4 regions of the Cohnella sp. GCM10012308 genome follow, and region 1 is predicted to be linked to each of the others. Evidence: predicted binding sites of a transcription regulator. Region 1 holds the regulator's gene; each other region holds the start of a gene.
What was found. Region 1 encodes Rex, which represses fermentation and respiration genes when NADH is low (regulators of the CRP and FNR family bind a similar motif). Its sites were predicted from a motif close to TTGTGAAATATTTCACAA; they were not measured.
Positions count from the first base shown of each region.

Region 2: a site for Rex is predicted at 1,170-1,187, ahead of nadA (quinolinate synthase NadA). Genes of this name have one in related genera too.
Region 3: a site for Rex is predicted at 2,711-2,728, ahead of ACFOTD_RS33565 (formate/nitrite transporter family protein). Genes of this name have one in related genera too.
Region 4: a site for Rex is predicted at 1,071-1,088, ahead of ACFOTD_RS21315 (hemerythrin domain-containing protein). Genes of this name have one in related genera too.

Region 1 covers NZ_JBHRYU010000017.1:130,993-134,589, reverse strand. Annotated here, with positions in the region: gene dinG (ATP-dependent DNA helicase DinG) at 1-1,474, shown strand, start outside; gene ACFOTD_RS18875 (redox-sensing transcriptional repressor Rex) at 1,471-2,157, shown strand; gene ACFOTD_RS18870 (amidohydrolase) at 2,154-3,458, shown strand; gene ACFOTD_RS18865 (cell wall elongation regulator TseB-like domain-containing protein) at 3,455-3,597, shown strand, end outside.
Region 2 covers NZ_JBHRYU010000020.1:130,869-134,465, forward strand. Annotated here, with positions in the region: gene ACFOTD_RS20855 (hypothetical protein) at 35-313, opposite strand; gene ACFOTD_RS20860 (sigma factor) at 504-830, opposite strand; gene nadA (quinolinate synthase NadA) at 1,230-2,168, shown strand; gene nadB (L-aspartate oxidase) at 2,212-3,597, shown strand, end outside.
Region 3 covers NZ_JBHRYU010000060.1:24,465-28,061, reverse strand. Annotated here, with positions in the region: tRNA gene ACFOTD_RS33630 (tRNA-Asp) at 1-7, shown strand, start outside; tRNA gene ACFOTD_RS33625 (tRNA-Phe) at 35-110, shown strand; tRNA gene ACFOTD_RS33620 (tRNA-Thr) at 135-210, shown strand; tRNA gene ACFOTD_RS33615 (tRNA-Tyr) at 227-310, shown strand; tRNA gene ACFOTD_RS33610 (tRNA-Trp) at 329-402, shown strand; tRNA gene ACFOTD_RS33605 (tRNA-His) at 423-498, shown strand; tRNA gene ACFOTD_RS33600 (tRNA-Gln) at 511-585, shown strand; tRNA gene ACFOTD_RS33595 (tRNA-Gly) at 589-663, shown strand; tRNA gene ACFOTD_RS33590 (tRNA-Cys) at 675-748, shown strand; tRNA gene ACFOTD_RS33585 (tRNA-Arg) at 760-836, shown strand; tRNA gene ACFOTD_RS33580 (tRNA-Leu) at 866-951, shown strand; gene ACFOTD_RS33575 (alpha/beta fold hydrolase) at 1,157-1,999, shown strand; gene ACFOTD_RS33570 (hypothetical protein) at 1,996-2,346, shown strand; gene ACFOTD_RS33565 (formate/nitrite transporter family protein) at 2,817-3,597, shown strand, end outside.
Region 4 covers NZ_JBHRYU010000021.1:90,644-94,240, reverse strand. Annotated here, with positions in the region: gene ACFOTD_RS21320 (PAS domain-containing sensor histidine kinase) at 1-630, shown strand, start outside; gene ACFOTD_RS21315 (hemerythrin domain-containing protein) at 1,167-1,694, shown strand; gene ACFOTD_RS21310 (DoxX family protein) at 1,857-2,405, shown strand; gene adhE (bifunctional acetaldehyde-CoA/alcohol dehydrogenase) at 2,518-3,597, shown strand, end outside.

The DNA of each region.
Region 1 (3,597 bases):
GCTTCGGGAATCATGGGAACAATGGACGGACAGGCTCTACGGCTTGCTCGCCTCGGGCGCAGCCGCCGACGAGACGGGCGGGCTCAGCTACCGTCTTAAGCCGGACGCGATGCCGAGGGATTGGGAGTCGATCCGCGTAGACGGGGACAATGTCGTGCTGCGGCTCTCGGATCTCGTGCGTCCGCTGGAGAAGCTGCTGGCGGAGATCCGCGACCGAAGCGAGGATTTGGCCCTGCAGAGCCTCCTGACCGACATGAACGGCACGGTCAAGGAGCTGTCCTCCGTTCGCGGCGACCTGCAGACGTTCGTCTCGATGTCGGAGGCGGAATGCGTTTACTGGATCGAGGGACACACCCAATACAAGAGCCGCTCGTTATGGATGTATATCGTCCCCGCCGACGTCAGCGGCTTGCTGAAGGACGGTTTGTTCGGCCAAAAGGAAAGCATCGTGCTCACGTCCGCTACGCTTACGGTCGACAAGTCGTTCCAGTACGTCAAGGAGCAGCTTGGTCTTGACGAAGCGGAGCGGCAGGGAAGACTGCGGACTGCGCGGCTTCCCTCGCCGTTCAATTACCGTCAGCAAGCGCTGCTGCTCATTCCCCGGGACTTCCCGTCAATCAAGGGAAGGGACGGCGAAGCCGCGTTTTTGCAGGCGCTGACGACATCGCTGGCAGAGGTGGCGACCGAGACCGGCGGCCGCATGCTCGTGCTGTTCACTTCGCACAAAATGCTGAAAACTGTATACGAGCCGCTCAAGTCCGCGCTCGCGCCGGTCGATATTCAAGTGCTCGGCCAAGGGATGGACGGCAGCAGCCGCAGCCGGCTGACGAGCCAGTTCATGGAACAGCCGCGCTCGGTGCTGCTCGGTACGAGCAGCTTCTGGGAAGGCGTCGATCTTCCGGGCGATGCCCTGACCTGTCTCGCGATCGTCCGGCTGCCGTTCCAGCCGCCGAACCATCCGGTGACGGAGGCCAAGAGCGAGCGATTGACCGCGCAGCGCAAAAATCCGTTCATGAAGCTGTCGCTGCCGCAGGCGGTCATCAAGTTCAAGCAAGGCTTCGGCAGACTCGTGCGCACCGCTTCGGACAAGGGCATCGTCGTTTTGTACGATACCCGCGTCATCGATACGAGCTACGGCAAATACTTTTTGTATTCGCTGCCCGGCCCCAAGATGGAGCATTTGCCGCTAGCGGGCCTGGTGCCGCGCGTGCGGGAATGGCTGCATCCGGCGAATGCCGCCGCTGCCGCGGAAACGGCATCCGACGCCGAAGCTTCATCCAACGCCGAATCCCCATTGGATACGGAATCCTCATCGGATGCGGAAACCGCGCCCGCCGGCGATACGCCGCCCGCTCCGTCCGGCGAGACCGGCGTTCCGGAGACACCGGCATCCGATAAGATCAAGACCAAACGGACAAGAACTAAAAAACCGAAGCAGGAATCCGATGGGTGGGAAGGAGAAGTCTCCAGTTGAAGCAAATCAAAATTTCCGAAGCGGTCGTCCGGCGCCTTCCGATCTACCTGCGCTACCTCAACGAGCTGAGCATCAGCGACGTACAGACCGTGTCCTCGCAGGATCTCGGAGACAAGCTCGATCTCAATCCCGCCCAGATTCGCAAAGATCTCGCCTATTTCGGCGAGTTCGGGCGCAAGGGCGTCGGTTATAATGTCGGTTATCTGATCGAGAAAATCCGCCATATCCTCAACCTCGACCGCCCGATTCACGTGGCGCTCGTGGGTGCCGGGAACCTCGGCCGCGCGCTTTGCAATTACAATATGTACCTGAAGGACAATATGAAAATCGTATCGGTGTTCGACGACGATCCGGCCAAAAAAGGCGTGTCCATCGGCAATCTGACCGTTAACCCGATTCAAATGCTTCCGCATGAAGTGAAGGACAAGGAGATCTCGATCGGAATCATCACCGTGCCGGCGAGCGAAGCGCAGAAGGTCGCGGATCGCTTTGTCGAAGCGGGAATCCGGGCGATTTTGAACTTCGCGCCGACGGTGCTGAAAATTCCCGCGGGTATCCGCATTCATCACGCGGATTTTACGAGCGACCTGCTGAGCTTGGCTTATTATATGGATCACGATCTGGATGCGGACGGGGCGGAAGAGCCAGGCGTATCCGGGGACGAAGAAGGAGCGGAACAATGAAACGTTGGCTAATCGAGAACGGCATTTTTGCGGAGCTGTCCGCGGAGCGGCAAACTTTCGAAGGGTGGCTCTACGTCGAAGACGGGTATATCTCCGCATCGGGCGAAGGCGCCCCTCCGGCGGAGCTTCGCGATCAAGCGGAGGAGATCGTAAGCGGCAAGGGGCTGCTGTTCCTGCCCGGTCTGATCAATACGCACGGCCATGCGGCGATGTCGCTGTTGCGAGGCCTGGCGGACGATCTGGTGCTCCAGGACTGGCTTGAAAATCATATGTGGCCGATGGAAGCGAAGTTTACGGGCGAGGACGTCTACTGGGGAACGTCCCTGGCCGCTGCGGAAATGATTCTTAGCGGAACGACGACCTTCGTCGACATGTACGATCATATGGATAAAGTCGCCGAGGTTGCTGCCCAGGCTGGCCTGCGCGCTACGCTTACCCGCGGCGTTATCGGCCTCTGCCCGCCCGACGTCCAGACGGCGAAGCTGAACGATGCCGTGCAGTTCGCGAAGGACTGGCAAGGAGCGCAAGACGGCCGCATTCAGGTGATGATGTCTCCGCATTCGCCCTATACATGCCCGCCCGACTATATAGAACGCATCGTGGCCGCCGCGAACGAGCTCAATTTGCCGCTGCACACGCATATGTCCGAGACCGCTGCCGAAGTGGCTCTGAACGTCAAGCAATACGGCGCGCGTCCGGTCGAGCACCTGGACAAGCTCGGATTCTTTTCCCGACCTTCGCTCGTTGCCCATGCCGTACATCTGAACGACGACGAGATCGCGCTGCTCGCCGAGCGCCGCGTCGCCGTCTCGCACAATCCGGTCAGCAATCTGAAGCTCGCCAGCGGCGTGGCGAGAGTGCCGGAATTAATGCGCGCAGGCGTCACCGTCTCGCTCGGGACGGACAGCGCGGCCAGCAACAACAATCTCGACCTGTTCGAGGAGATCAGGCTTGCGGCGTTGCTCCACAAAGGCGTGTCCGGCGATCCGACGGCCGTCCCTGCGCTAGAAGCGTTGCGCATGGGGACCTTATACGGCGCCCGTTCGATCGGTCTCGGAGACGTCACCGGCAGCCTCCGTCCGGGCTTCAAGGCCGACATCACCGCCGTTTCGATCGACAAGCCGCATTTCATGCCGCGTACCGATTACATTTCGCACCTTGTCTATTCGGCCAGCGGGGCGGACGTTGCGCACGTGTGGGTAGACGGTCGGCGGATCTTGCGCGATCGCGAGCTGCTGACGCTTGACGTCGAACGGATCCGCTACGAAGCGCAGCGATGCTTCGAGAGGTTGCGGGGATGACGCCAAGCCGCATTGCGGAGCGGAGACGGCAGTCTGCGTGGACAGGGTGGCGACTGACGTTAATCGTCCTTGGCTTCCTCGTTTTCGTGGCGGTGGTCTTCGTCGTATACATCCGGAGCGCGGATGCCGAATACCGGGG
Region 2 (3,597 bases), on a different contig from region 1:
GTCGGGCTGGCGGCTGTGTTGATCCTAAATGCCTCTAGTCAGTCTTGATCAGCGAGATAAAACGCACCCTGCCGTCTTCGAACAGCAGCTGGAAGCGAAGGCCATCGCCAACTCGATAACTCCAGGCTGTTTCCGTACGTGCGTTAGGAAGACCAAGCTTGGCGATGACTTCGTCTTGCGTCAGACCGACTTTAACTTCATCGGGCGTAGCATAAGCTTGATCGTCCTTTGTAAACACAATCGAAGCGGATAGCTTTATTACACTCGGATAAGCGTACTGGTAACCGGACAGTGTTAAAGACTGCGGTGACATGGATTGTATGAACCCCTTTGTTCCAGAAACTCCGTCATAGAAAAGCGTCCCGGAGGACAGTACAAGGAACTTTTGCGCCCAACCGAGATAGTCGAGACCGTCGATGTTAAAACGGCTTCGCTCGTATATCCGGTCCGTGATCCGATCCGCTTGCACAATCGCTCGCTCAGTACTTGCTTGTCCGCTAAGCCTATCGTACGCTGCCCATTCGCCGCCTGGATTGATGTACCTTTGCATGAGCATCCATACCTGATCGTCTGCCAACAACAGCGTATCCGGGGTCCCGTACGTTTCGCGTAATCGACAGCAGCCAGGTGCGAACGGAGGAAGCGCCGCGGAACGTATCGATCTTCCGGTAGGCGGCGAAGAATACATCCTGGGATACATCGTCTGCCAGATCTCTGCGCTTGGTCAGCACGAAGGCCAGGTTCCAAACCTCTGAACCGTATAGCCGCATCAGCTCGCGAAGCCCGCCGGCGTCCATATTCTCAGCATAGGACCAGTGGGTTTCTTCCAAGTTCGCAACACCTCCATCGATTAGACACCGCTACGGGCCAATAGGTTCCGTTCCAGACAAAAAAAGGAACCAGGTTGCGGAAATGGACAAATGAATGCGCTTGCAAACCGACGAATGCTTATAACGCAGGATTTTTACGGCCGACAGCGTAGAAGGCGCGGAGGAACGCGTGTTCCCGCTTGTTTCCCGCGCCCGGGAAAGCCGATAATTACGCGGAAAACTTCTTGCGGAAATCTGTGAACATTCATTGACAGTGCCCCCTGGCAAGTGTAAATTTATTGTTGACTCACTGACGTTGGTTGCGAAATTTGGCAACCCGTTTTTGTTAAGCGGCCTAATTTGTGCTTATTTTCACAATTAATCATACCCAGGCGTAAACGCCGCAGGAGGAGACTCACCATGGAAGCTTTAGCCCTTGAACGCAAAGCGGAGCAGAACCGCGAGCTGCGCGAGCGCCTGGCGCAGTTGAAAAAGGAACGCAATGCCATCATTCTGGCTCATTATTACCAGCGCGACGAGATTCAAGAGGTGGCCGACTTCCGCGGAGACTCGTTCCTGCTCGCCCAGAAGGCCGCGCAGACCGACGCGGACGTCATCGTGTTTTGCGGCGTGCACTTCATGGGCGAAAGCGCGAAGATTCTCGCGCCGCACAAGACCGTGCTCGTCCCCGACGAGCGCGCGGGCTGTCCGATGGCGGATATGGTCAATCCGATCGGCCTGCGGGAGCTGAAGGCTAAGCACCCCAACGCCACGGTCGTGACCTACATCAACTCGTCCGCGGACGTGAAGGCCGAGACTGACATCTGCTGCACGTCGGCGAACGCGGTCAATGTCGTCAATTCGGTCGAAGGCGACGAGGTCATCTGGTGCCCGGACAAAAACTTGGGCCACTACGTGCAGCAGCACACGGACAAGAAGATGATCATCTGGGAAGGCTACTGCAACACGCATGACATGCTGACGGTCAAAGACGTATACGAGATGCGGGCGAAGTATCCGAACGCACAGTTCGTCGTACACCCGGAATGCCGTCCCGAAGTCGTCGAGCTGGCCGACTTCGTCGGCAGCACGACAGGCATTCTGAAGTATTGCCGCGAGTCGAGCCACAAGGAGTTCATCGTCGGCACCGAGGACGGTACGGGATACCAGCTGCGGGTGGACAGCCCGGACAAGACGTTCCATTTTGCGAGCAAGTTCCTCGTCTGTCCGAATATGAAGGTCAACAACCTGAAGAAAGTCGTCAAGGCGCTCGAAACGATGCAGCCGCAGATCCACGTGCCGCAAGACGTCGCCGACAAGGCGCGCCTGTCGCTCGAGCGCATGCTGCTCGTCAAGTAACCGAGAGAGACCAATAACTTCAGGCGGGGAGTCGCAGAGGGCCATGATACCACGTTATATCGTCGATTTCGATCCGGCGGAGCTTGAGACCGTACAGACGGACATGATCATTATCGGAGCCGGGATCGCGGGCCTTTTCACGGCGCTTCAGGCGGCCAAGGACCGTCGCGTCCTCATGATCACGAAAAAGTCGCTGTTCGACAGCAACACGCGTTATGCGCAGGGCGGCATCGCGGCCGTCATCTCTGAAGACGATTCGCCGGAATTCCACCGCCAGGATACGTTGATCGCAGGCGCGGGCCTATGCGACCCCGGGGCCGTGGACGTGCTGGTGCACGAAGGCCCGGATTGCGTTCAGGAGCTGATCGAGTACGGCACGCACTTCGACGAGGAAGACGGACACCTCGCCCTGACCAAGGAAGGGGCGCATAGCCAGCGCCGCATCCTGCACGCCAACGGCGATGCGACAGGCTACGAGATCGTTCGCGCGCTCGCGGATAAGGTGCAGAGCGTGCCCGATATCGAGGTCTGGGACGACCACTTCGTGCTCGATCTGTTGACCGAGGAAGGCGAGTGCGTCGGCGCGCTCGTGCTGAAGCCTGACGGCTCGCGCGTAATCGTGCGGGGAGCGGCGACCATCCTCTGTTCGGGAGGTACCGGGCAGCTGTATCGCTATACGACGAATCCCGAGGTGGCGACGGGTGACGGGATCGCGATGGCTTATCGCGCCGGCGCGGTCATCCGCGACATGGAGTTCAACCAATTTCACCCGACATCGTTGTGCTACCCGGGCGCGCCGCGTTTCCTGATCTCGGAGGCAGTGCGCGGCGAAGGCGCCGTCTTGCGCAATATCCGCGGCGAGCGCTTCATGGACAAGTATCATCCGCAGCTCGAGCTGGCGCCTCGCGACATCGTGGCGCGGGCGATCGTGAGCGAGATGGAGCTGACCAAGTCGACTTACGTTTATATCGATATTACCCACGAGACGCCGGACCTGATCAAGCACCGGTTCCCGAATATTTACGAGTTTTGCCTGAATTACGGCCTGGACATGACGACGGACTGGATTCCGGTGGCGCCGGCTGCCCATTATATGATGGGAGGCGTCCGCACGGATATGAACGGCGAATCGAGCATTCCCCGTCTGTTCGCCTGCGGCGAGGTATCGTCGACGGGCGTGCATGGCGCGAACCGGCTGGCGAGCAACTCGCTGTCCGAAGCGATCGTGTTCGGCCGCCGCATCGTCGAGCGGATCCGCTCGCTGCCGCCGCTTGCGATCGAGGCGCGTACCGGTTACGCATCCGAACGGATCGGCGCGCCTGCAGGCAAGATGGCGGAACGTCGCCTTAAGCTGCAGAAGCTGATGGTGCGCTTCGCCGGTCTCAGGCGGGAGGCCCACGGCCTGACCAAGGGGCTCGAAGAGCTGCGC
Region 3 (3,597 bases), on a different contig from region 1:
TCCGCCATTTTCTTTCTAAGACAGATTGCAAAATGGCTCGGTAGCTCAGTTGGTAGAGCAGAGGACTGAAAATCCTCGTGTCGGCGGTTCGATTCCGTCCCGAGCCACCATCTGAGTAGTACCTTAATGGATATGCCGTTGTAGCTCAATTGGTAGAGCAACTGACTTGTAATCAGTAGGTTGGGGGTTCAAGTCCTCTCGACGGCACCATTTGTTTTACAGTCTTGGAGGATTAGCGAAGTGGCCAAACGCGGCAGACTGTAAATCTGTTCCTTCGGGTTCGGTGGTTCAAATCCATCATCCTCCACCAGTTTTACCTTAACATTATAGGGGCATAGTTTAAAGGTAGAACAGCGGTCTCCAAAACCGTTAGTGTGGGTTCAATTCCTGCTGCCCCTGCCAATAAAGGCTTTGTGATTATGGCGACCGTGGCGAAGTGGTTAACGCATCGGTTTGTGGATCCGACACTCGGGGGTTCAATTCCCCTCGGTCGCCCCATTTTTACCTCGTTGGGGATTAGCCAAGCGGTAAGGCAACGGACTTTGACTCCGTCATTCCTAGGTTCGATCCCTAGATCCCCAGCCATTTGCGGAAATAGCTCAGTGGTAGAGCATCTCGTTGCCAACGAGAAGGTCGCGGGTTCGAATCCCGTTTTCCGCTCCATCTAAGTTCTTGGCGCCATAGCCAAGTGGTAAGGCAGAGCTCTGCAAAAGCTCTACCCCCAGTTCGAGTCTGGGTGGCGCCTCCAACTTCATATTCGCGCCCTTAGCTCAGCTGGATAGAGCGTTAGACTACGAATCTAAAGGCCAGGAGTTCGAATCTCTTAGGGCGCGCCATTTTTTTGTTTGAAGCTAAAATTTAATATGCCGGTGTGGCGGAATGGCAGACGCGGCGGACTCAAAATCCGCTTCTCGAGAGGGAGTGGGGGTTCGAGTCCCTTCACCGGCACCATAACTACGAAATCAAGAAATTTTATAATTTCTTGTTTTTTTATTTTTATAGGGTATGCTGGATTTGACAGGCGATCGCAAGAAGGATCGTCTGTTTTTTAATAGAAGGGGTGCGGCGATTTGTTGCACCTGGATGTAAGTAGTATAATAAAAGAATTCAACATAACCGCTCGACGTTATCGGATTTCAAACTCGGGAGGTTAAATATGTCGCATAAGCTTGATGTTCTCAATAGAAACAATGTGATCATAAAAGGAAAAGGCGACAAGGTGATGCTCTTCGCACACGGATTCGGTTGCGATCAGAACATGTGGAGATTTGTCGCACCGGCCTTTGAGGAACAATGGAAGATCGTTCTGTTTGACTTCGTGGGCGCTGGAGAATCGGATAAGAATGCATACGATCCGGTCCGTTACAGCGAACTGTCTGGATACGCAGCGGACGTATTAGAAATATGCGAAGCACTGGAGCTTCAAAATGCAGTCTTTGTCGGACATTCGGTTGCTGCATTAATCGGCATCCTTGCTTCGGTGCAATCCCCCGGACTGTTCGAACACCTTGTTTTAATCGGACCGTCTCCCCGATATATTAACGATCTGCCGGATTATATCGGCGGCTTTGAACGCGAGGATATCGAAGGGCTGCTGGGACTCATGGCATCCAACTACAAGCAGTGGTCGGGCTACCTGGCTCCGATGATTATGGGCAATTCCGATCGTCCTGCTCTCGCAAGAGAGCTGGAGGACAGCTTCTGCAAGGTGGATCCGACAATTGCGGGTATATTCGCCAGGGCGACCTTCTTGTCGGACCACAGGGACGTGCTGCCGAAGGTGGAGACCCCTACGCTTATCATGCAGTGCATGGAAGACATGATTGCCCCGTTGGAAGTGGGCGCCTATATGCATCAGCAAATCCGCGACAGTTCCTTTCGAATGATGGAGGCAACCGGCCATTGCCCTCACGTTAGTCATCCGGACGAGACCGTAGCGCTTATATCCGATTATCTCCAAGAAGCGTATGCGGAGACAGACAAGGTAGCGGAGGCTTGAGCGTCCTGGTGCCGACCGAAGGGGACAAGGCCGTCCCGCCGGTAGGTCGACTTTTGCTCACTCAGGAAGATCTCATTTTAGAAGCCGACGCGGAGTTTTGCAGATTGTTCGGCTTTATGCCGCATGCGCTGGCAGGCGTCCGGTTCGAATCGATCTTGACGAGAGCAAGCCAGATCTTGTACCAGCTTCATTTCAGTCCGAGTCTTCGTCTTAACGGCAAGACCGAGCGGGTTCGATTTGCTTTAAAGTCGGGCAGGGCTGAAGCAGTACAAATCGTCGTCTCGGCAAGCGTAACGTTAATAGAGGAAGCGGTGCATTATGAATTTCTCGTTTCACCGGACCGTTAGGCATCATTATGCGACCTCAATAAATATGATGTAAAAAAGACAGCTTAGGCTGTCTTTTTTTCATAAATCCAAGATTGAGAGAGGGATTCAGGTTAGGCGAAGGAGCATCCATTTATGGGAGGCTGGGGACTTAGCGTGAATACGGAGCATTTTGCGAAGCTGGGACAGCCTCTATCTCTGCCGTGTGGGAAGGTTTGTTGCCGAAAACGACGCGGTCGTGCAAATGGCTGCGAGCAGATGCTGGCCGGATGCGAAAACCTTTTTGCTCATCGTTCGCCCGATCGAGACCGCTTTCGTACAGACTTATCGATGCAGGTTTGACGGAGACACGCTAACGACAGGCACCATCATATAAGTTTAACGCTTGTTAAGTTAGTCACAGCGCAGCTGCGCCCCCCTGCCTATAATGAAGCAAAGAAGCCGGCCGAGGCTGACAGGCGTCGTCCGGCAGCAGCTTAGGGGGCGTTAGCATGGATTATGTGAAGCCGGGACAGATGTTGGAGAGCCTGATTGCAATGGGGGAAACGAAGTCCAAGCTGTCCGTATCGCAGAAGCTCGTGCGAAGTGGATTGGCGGGCGCGATACTCGGATGCGCAACGACCTTGGCCTATACCGCTTCCGTGCAGACGAAAATGCCGATCGCAGGCGCCGTTCTGTTTCCCATCGGCTTCGTGCTCATTCTGCTGTTGGGCTTAGAACTTGTGACTGGCAGCTTCGCGGCTCTGCCGCTGGCCGCGCTCAAGAGAAGGATCAGCGTGGGCAAGATGGTCTCGAGCTTCGCATGGGCGCTCGCAGGACACCTGATCGGTGCGGGACTGTACGCGGCGTTATATACGATGACCATCACGAAGATGGGCCATGATATGAGCAATCCGCTCGTGCAAGCGATCATTTCGGCGGCGGTAGGCAAGACGAGCGCATATATTCATATCGGCGCGGACGGCTGGATGCTGGCGATCGTAAAGGCCGTTCTTTGCAACTGGCTGGTTGCGCTCGGCGTTATCATGAGCTTGTCCTCGACATCGACGATCGGCAAGATTACGGCGATGTGGATGCCGGTGCTGCTGTTTTTCGGACAAGGCTTCGAGCACTTAATCGTGAATATGTTCCTGTTACCAGCCGGTCTCATGCTCGGCGCGAACTACTCGGTTGCGGACATGCTCTTGTGGAACTGGATTCCGGTCCTGCTGGGCAACTTCGCCGGCGGAGCGATAGGTACGGGACTGCTGTTTTATCTGGCTCATCGGGAGA
Region 4 (3,597 bases), on a different contig from region 1:
GAGACCGAGGCCGAGCTGCAGTCGATGCTGGCGCAGATGATGCAGATTCAAGAGGAGGAGCGCCGGCGCTTCTCGCGGGATTTGCACGACGGAATCGGCCAGAGCCTCTTTTTCTTCAAAATCACGATCGACCGCCTGCTTGCCGAGCGGGAAGACGAGGGGCTCGAGATGCTGGGGCAGCAGGTGTCTCAGCTTATGTCCGAGGTTAGAGGACTCGCGTGGGAAATGCGCCCTTCCGTGCTGGATGACCTCGGCATCGTGCCGGCGCTCCGAACCTATATCGAACACTTCGAGAGCCATTACGGCATCAGGGTGCACTTCGAATGCGACCTGAAGCGCCGTCCGGCGCTGCTTGCGGAGACGACGATCTACCGCGTCGTACAGGAGGCGCTGACGAATGTCGGCAAGTATGCAAACGTGTCCGAAGCATTCGTATCCTTGCGGGAGGAGGACGAGCAAGTCCGCGCGGTCATCCGCGACGAGGGCGTCGGCTTCATCCGCGCAACGGCCGGATCCGGCGTCGGCCTCTTCAGCATGGAAGAACGCGCACGGGCGTTGCTGGGCGAGCTGAAGCTGCGATCCGAGCTCGGCCGCGGCACGACAGTAACGTTAAACATCCCGCTCGCTTAGCGCGTCGTTAAAACATGCGAAACAGGGGAATGCACCATTCACATGTTTCGCACGTTTTAACAATATCCCGTTGCGTCAGGAAAAAGCGCGCTCGACCGCTGCATGGCTGGCGGCCATGGGCAGTGACGAGTGGGTCGAACAAAACAATCCAACTCCACGCTTGTCGCGAAAAATATCCCGAAAAACTCCCGCCTCCTCGAAACCGCCCTTAGGTCAGTTGCTTCGAATTTCAGGCCATTATCCGAGCATTCTCAAATCGCATGTCCCACCCTCCACATCAAAAAGAAGTGGCACCACTAGCCTGTACGTCGGCCGCTTCGCGCAGGACGCCTATAAGCCGTTCTACGCGATCGTCGGCAACTACTCCGGCGACGTGTTTTCGCACAAAATGCTCCGCCGCCTCCGAGTGTAAATGTGTCGATATTTTGTCCGCGTTCAATATGTGATTTTTTTCACATTAATAGCTTCACGCAAGCTGTATATTAAAAGCATCAAAAGAAGCAACGCCCCGAACATCGAAAAGGAGGCACGCCACGATGAAAACGAACCACGAAGATAATCGCGCATCGCAGCCGAACGCCGGAGGAGACGAACGTTATACGCTGCTTGGCGAAGCGGTCGTCAGAGCCCAACAGGAGCACGACGCATTGGAAGCGGAGCTGGCAGACTTGTATGCGCAGGCTTGCACGGTACGCAAGGATGAGGACATCGTTCATCTGAACGCCAATGTCCGGATCTTGAATGAACGCGTAAAACATTTCATGACGGAATGGAGCGCGCATATCGAGTGGGAGAAGACGGAGCTCTTCCCGTACGCGACATGGTATCTGGAGACCGAGCCCGACTTGTTCGCTTTAATGGAATTGGATTACGGACTTGCGGAGCGGTTCATCGGCTCGTTTCTGAATACGCTGGAAAAGGCGGTCCTCCCGATCTCTCCGGAAGAAGCGAAGGCGCTCTCGTCCCGTCTGCTGCAAGCCTATGCCTGCTTGAAAAATCGGCTGAACGAGGAACAGGAGATTATCGACACGCTGGGTGATCGCTCGAATGTATACAGCTTCTAAGCGCTGCATGACAAAGTGAAAATTTTCACAAGAAAAAGCTCGAAAATGTGATTTCCATCACATGCGGCATCCGTCGCGTCCCTCATAATGAAGGTGCAAGGCAAGCAACACAACCGACAACCACTAATAAACGCCTAAAAGGCGAAAAGGGAGATGGCCATTATGGTCACCAAATGGTTCAGAGAAAACGTATGGGCGGCAGTCGCAGTCACGCTTCTTCGCATCTATGTCGGCTGGCAGTGGATCGACGCGGGCTGGCACAAGCTGACGGGCGGCTTCACGGCAAAGGGATTCCTGCAGGGAGCGGTCACCAAGCCGGTAGCCGATCACGCGACGAATGAAGTCATCTTCCCTAACTACACGTACTTCATCCAGCACTTCGCACTGCCGAACGTCAAGCTGATCGACGTATTGATCCCGCTGGGCGAGTTCCTGATCGGCGTAGGGCTGATCGTCGGGGGACTCACAGTCACGGCCGCCTTCTTCGGAATGTTGCTCAACACGCTGTTCCTCTTCGCAGGTACTGTAAGCACTAACCCTTGGCTGCTGGTCCTTGGCTTCATCGTCTTCACGGCAGGCGCCAATGCCGGACGCTTCGGACTCGACTACTACCTGCTCCCGCTTATCCGCAAGGGCTTTGGTAAGATCAAGCACACTGTCGCGGATAAAAAGAATAACGACGGTACGCACGGCAAGCCCGTCGCGCATTAATCCATCGCATTGACTGGTTGACACGGCGGCCGGAGCTCTCCGGCCGCCGTCCATATCGTCCGGCCGCCGAGACCGGATGGAGAGAAGCGATACTTGACGGGAGGCCACGAGGATGGCGACGAAGGAAAAGGCGCAAGCCGAATTCATTTCCGCGCATGACGAGGTGAATCTGCTGGCGGAGCGCGCCAACAAGGCGCTCGAGGCGTACATGCGACTGAATCAGGAGCAGGTCGACCGGATTGTGCAGGCAATGGCCCTCGCGGGACTCGACCAGCACATGCCGCTCGCGAAGCTCGCAGTCGAAGAGACGGGACGCGGCGTGTACGAAGACAAGATCACGAAAAACATTTTTGCGACGGAATATATCTATCACAGCATCAAGGCGGAGAAAACGGTTGGCGTGATCGAAGAGAACGTCTACGAGAATTATCGCATGGTCGCCGAGCCGGTCGGCGTCATCGCCGGCATCACGCCGGTTACGAATCCGACTTCGACGACGATGTTCAAGTCGCTGATCGCCGCCAAGACGCGCAATCCGATCGTCTTCGCCTTCCACCCTTCGGCGCAGAAGTCGAGTGCGGCCGCAGCGAGGACGCTGCTTGAGGCGGCGGTCGCCGCCGGCGCGCCGGAGCACTGCATTCAGTGGATCGAGCACCCTTCCGTCGAGGCGACGGGCTTGCTGATCAATCACAAGGACATTGCGCTCGTCCTGGCGACCGGCGGCTCCGCGATGGTGAAGGCGGCCTACAGCACCGGCAAGCCGGCGCTTGGCGTAGGTCCGGGCAACGTCCCATGCTTTGTCGAACGCACGGCGGATCTCGAGCAGGCCGTAACCGATCTGATCCTGTCCAAGACGTTCGATAACGGCATGATCTGCGCATCCGAGCAGGCGGTCATTCTTGAAGAGCCGATTTACGACCAGGCGAAGGCGCTGATGTCCCGTCAAGGCTGTTATTTCCTCAATAAAGAGGAGACCGAGGCGGTCTCGCGGCTCGTCATCAACCCCGAGAAATGCGCGGTCAATGCCGTCATCGTCGGACAGCCGGCCGTCAAAATCGCGGAAATGGCAGGCATTCAAGTGCCTCCGTCGACGAAGCTGCTGGTAGCCGAGCTGACCGGCGTCGGCGAGAAATATCCGCTGTCCGCCGAGAAACTCAGCCCCGTGCTCGCCTGCTACAAAGTCAAGACGGCA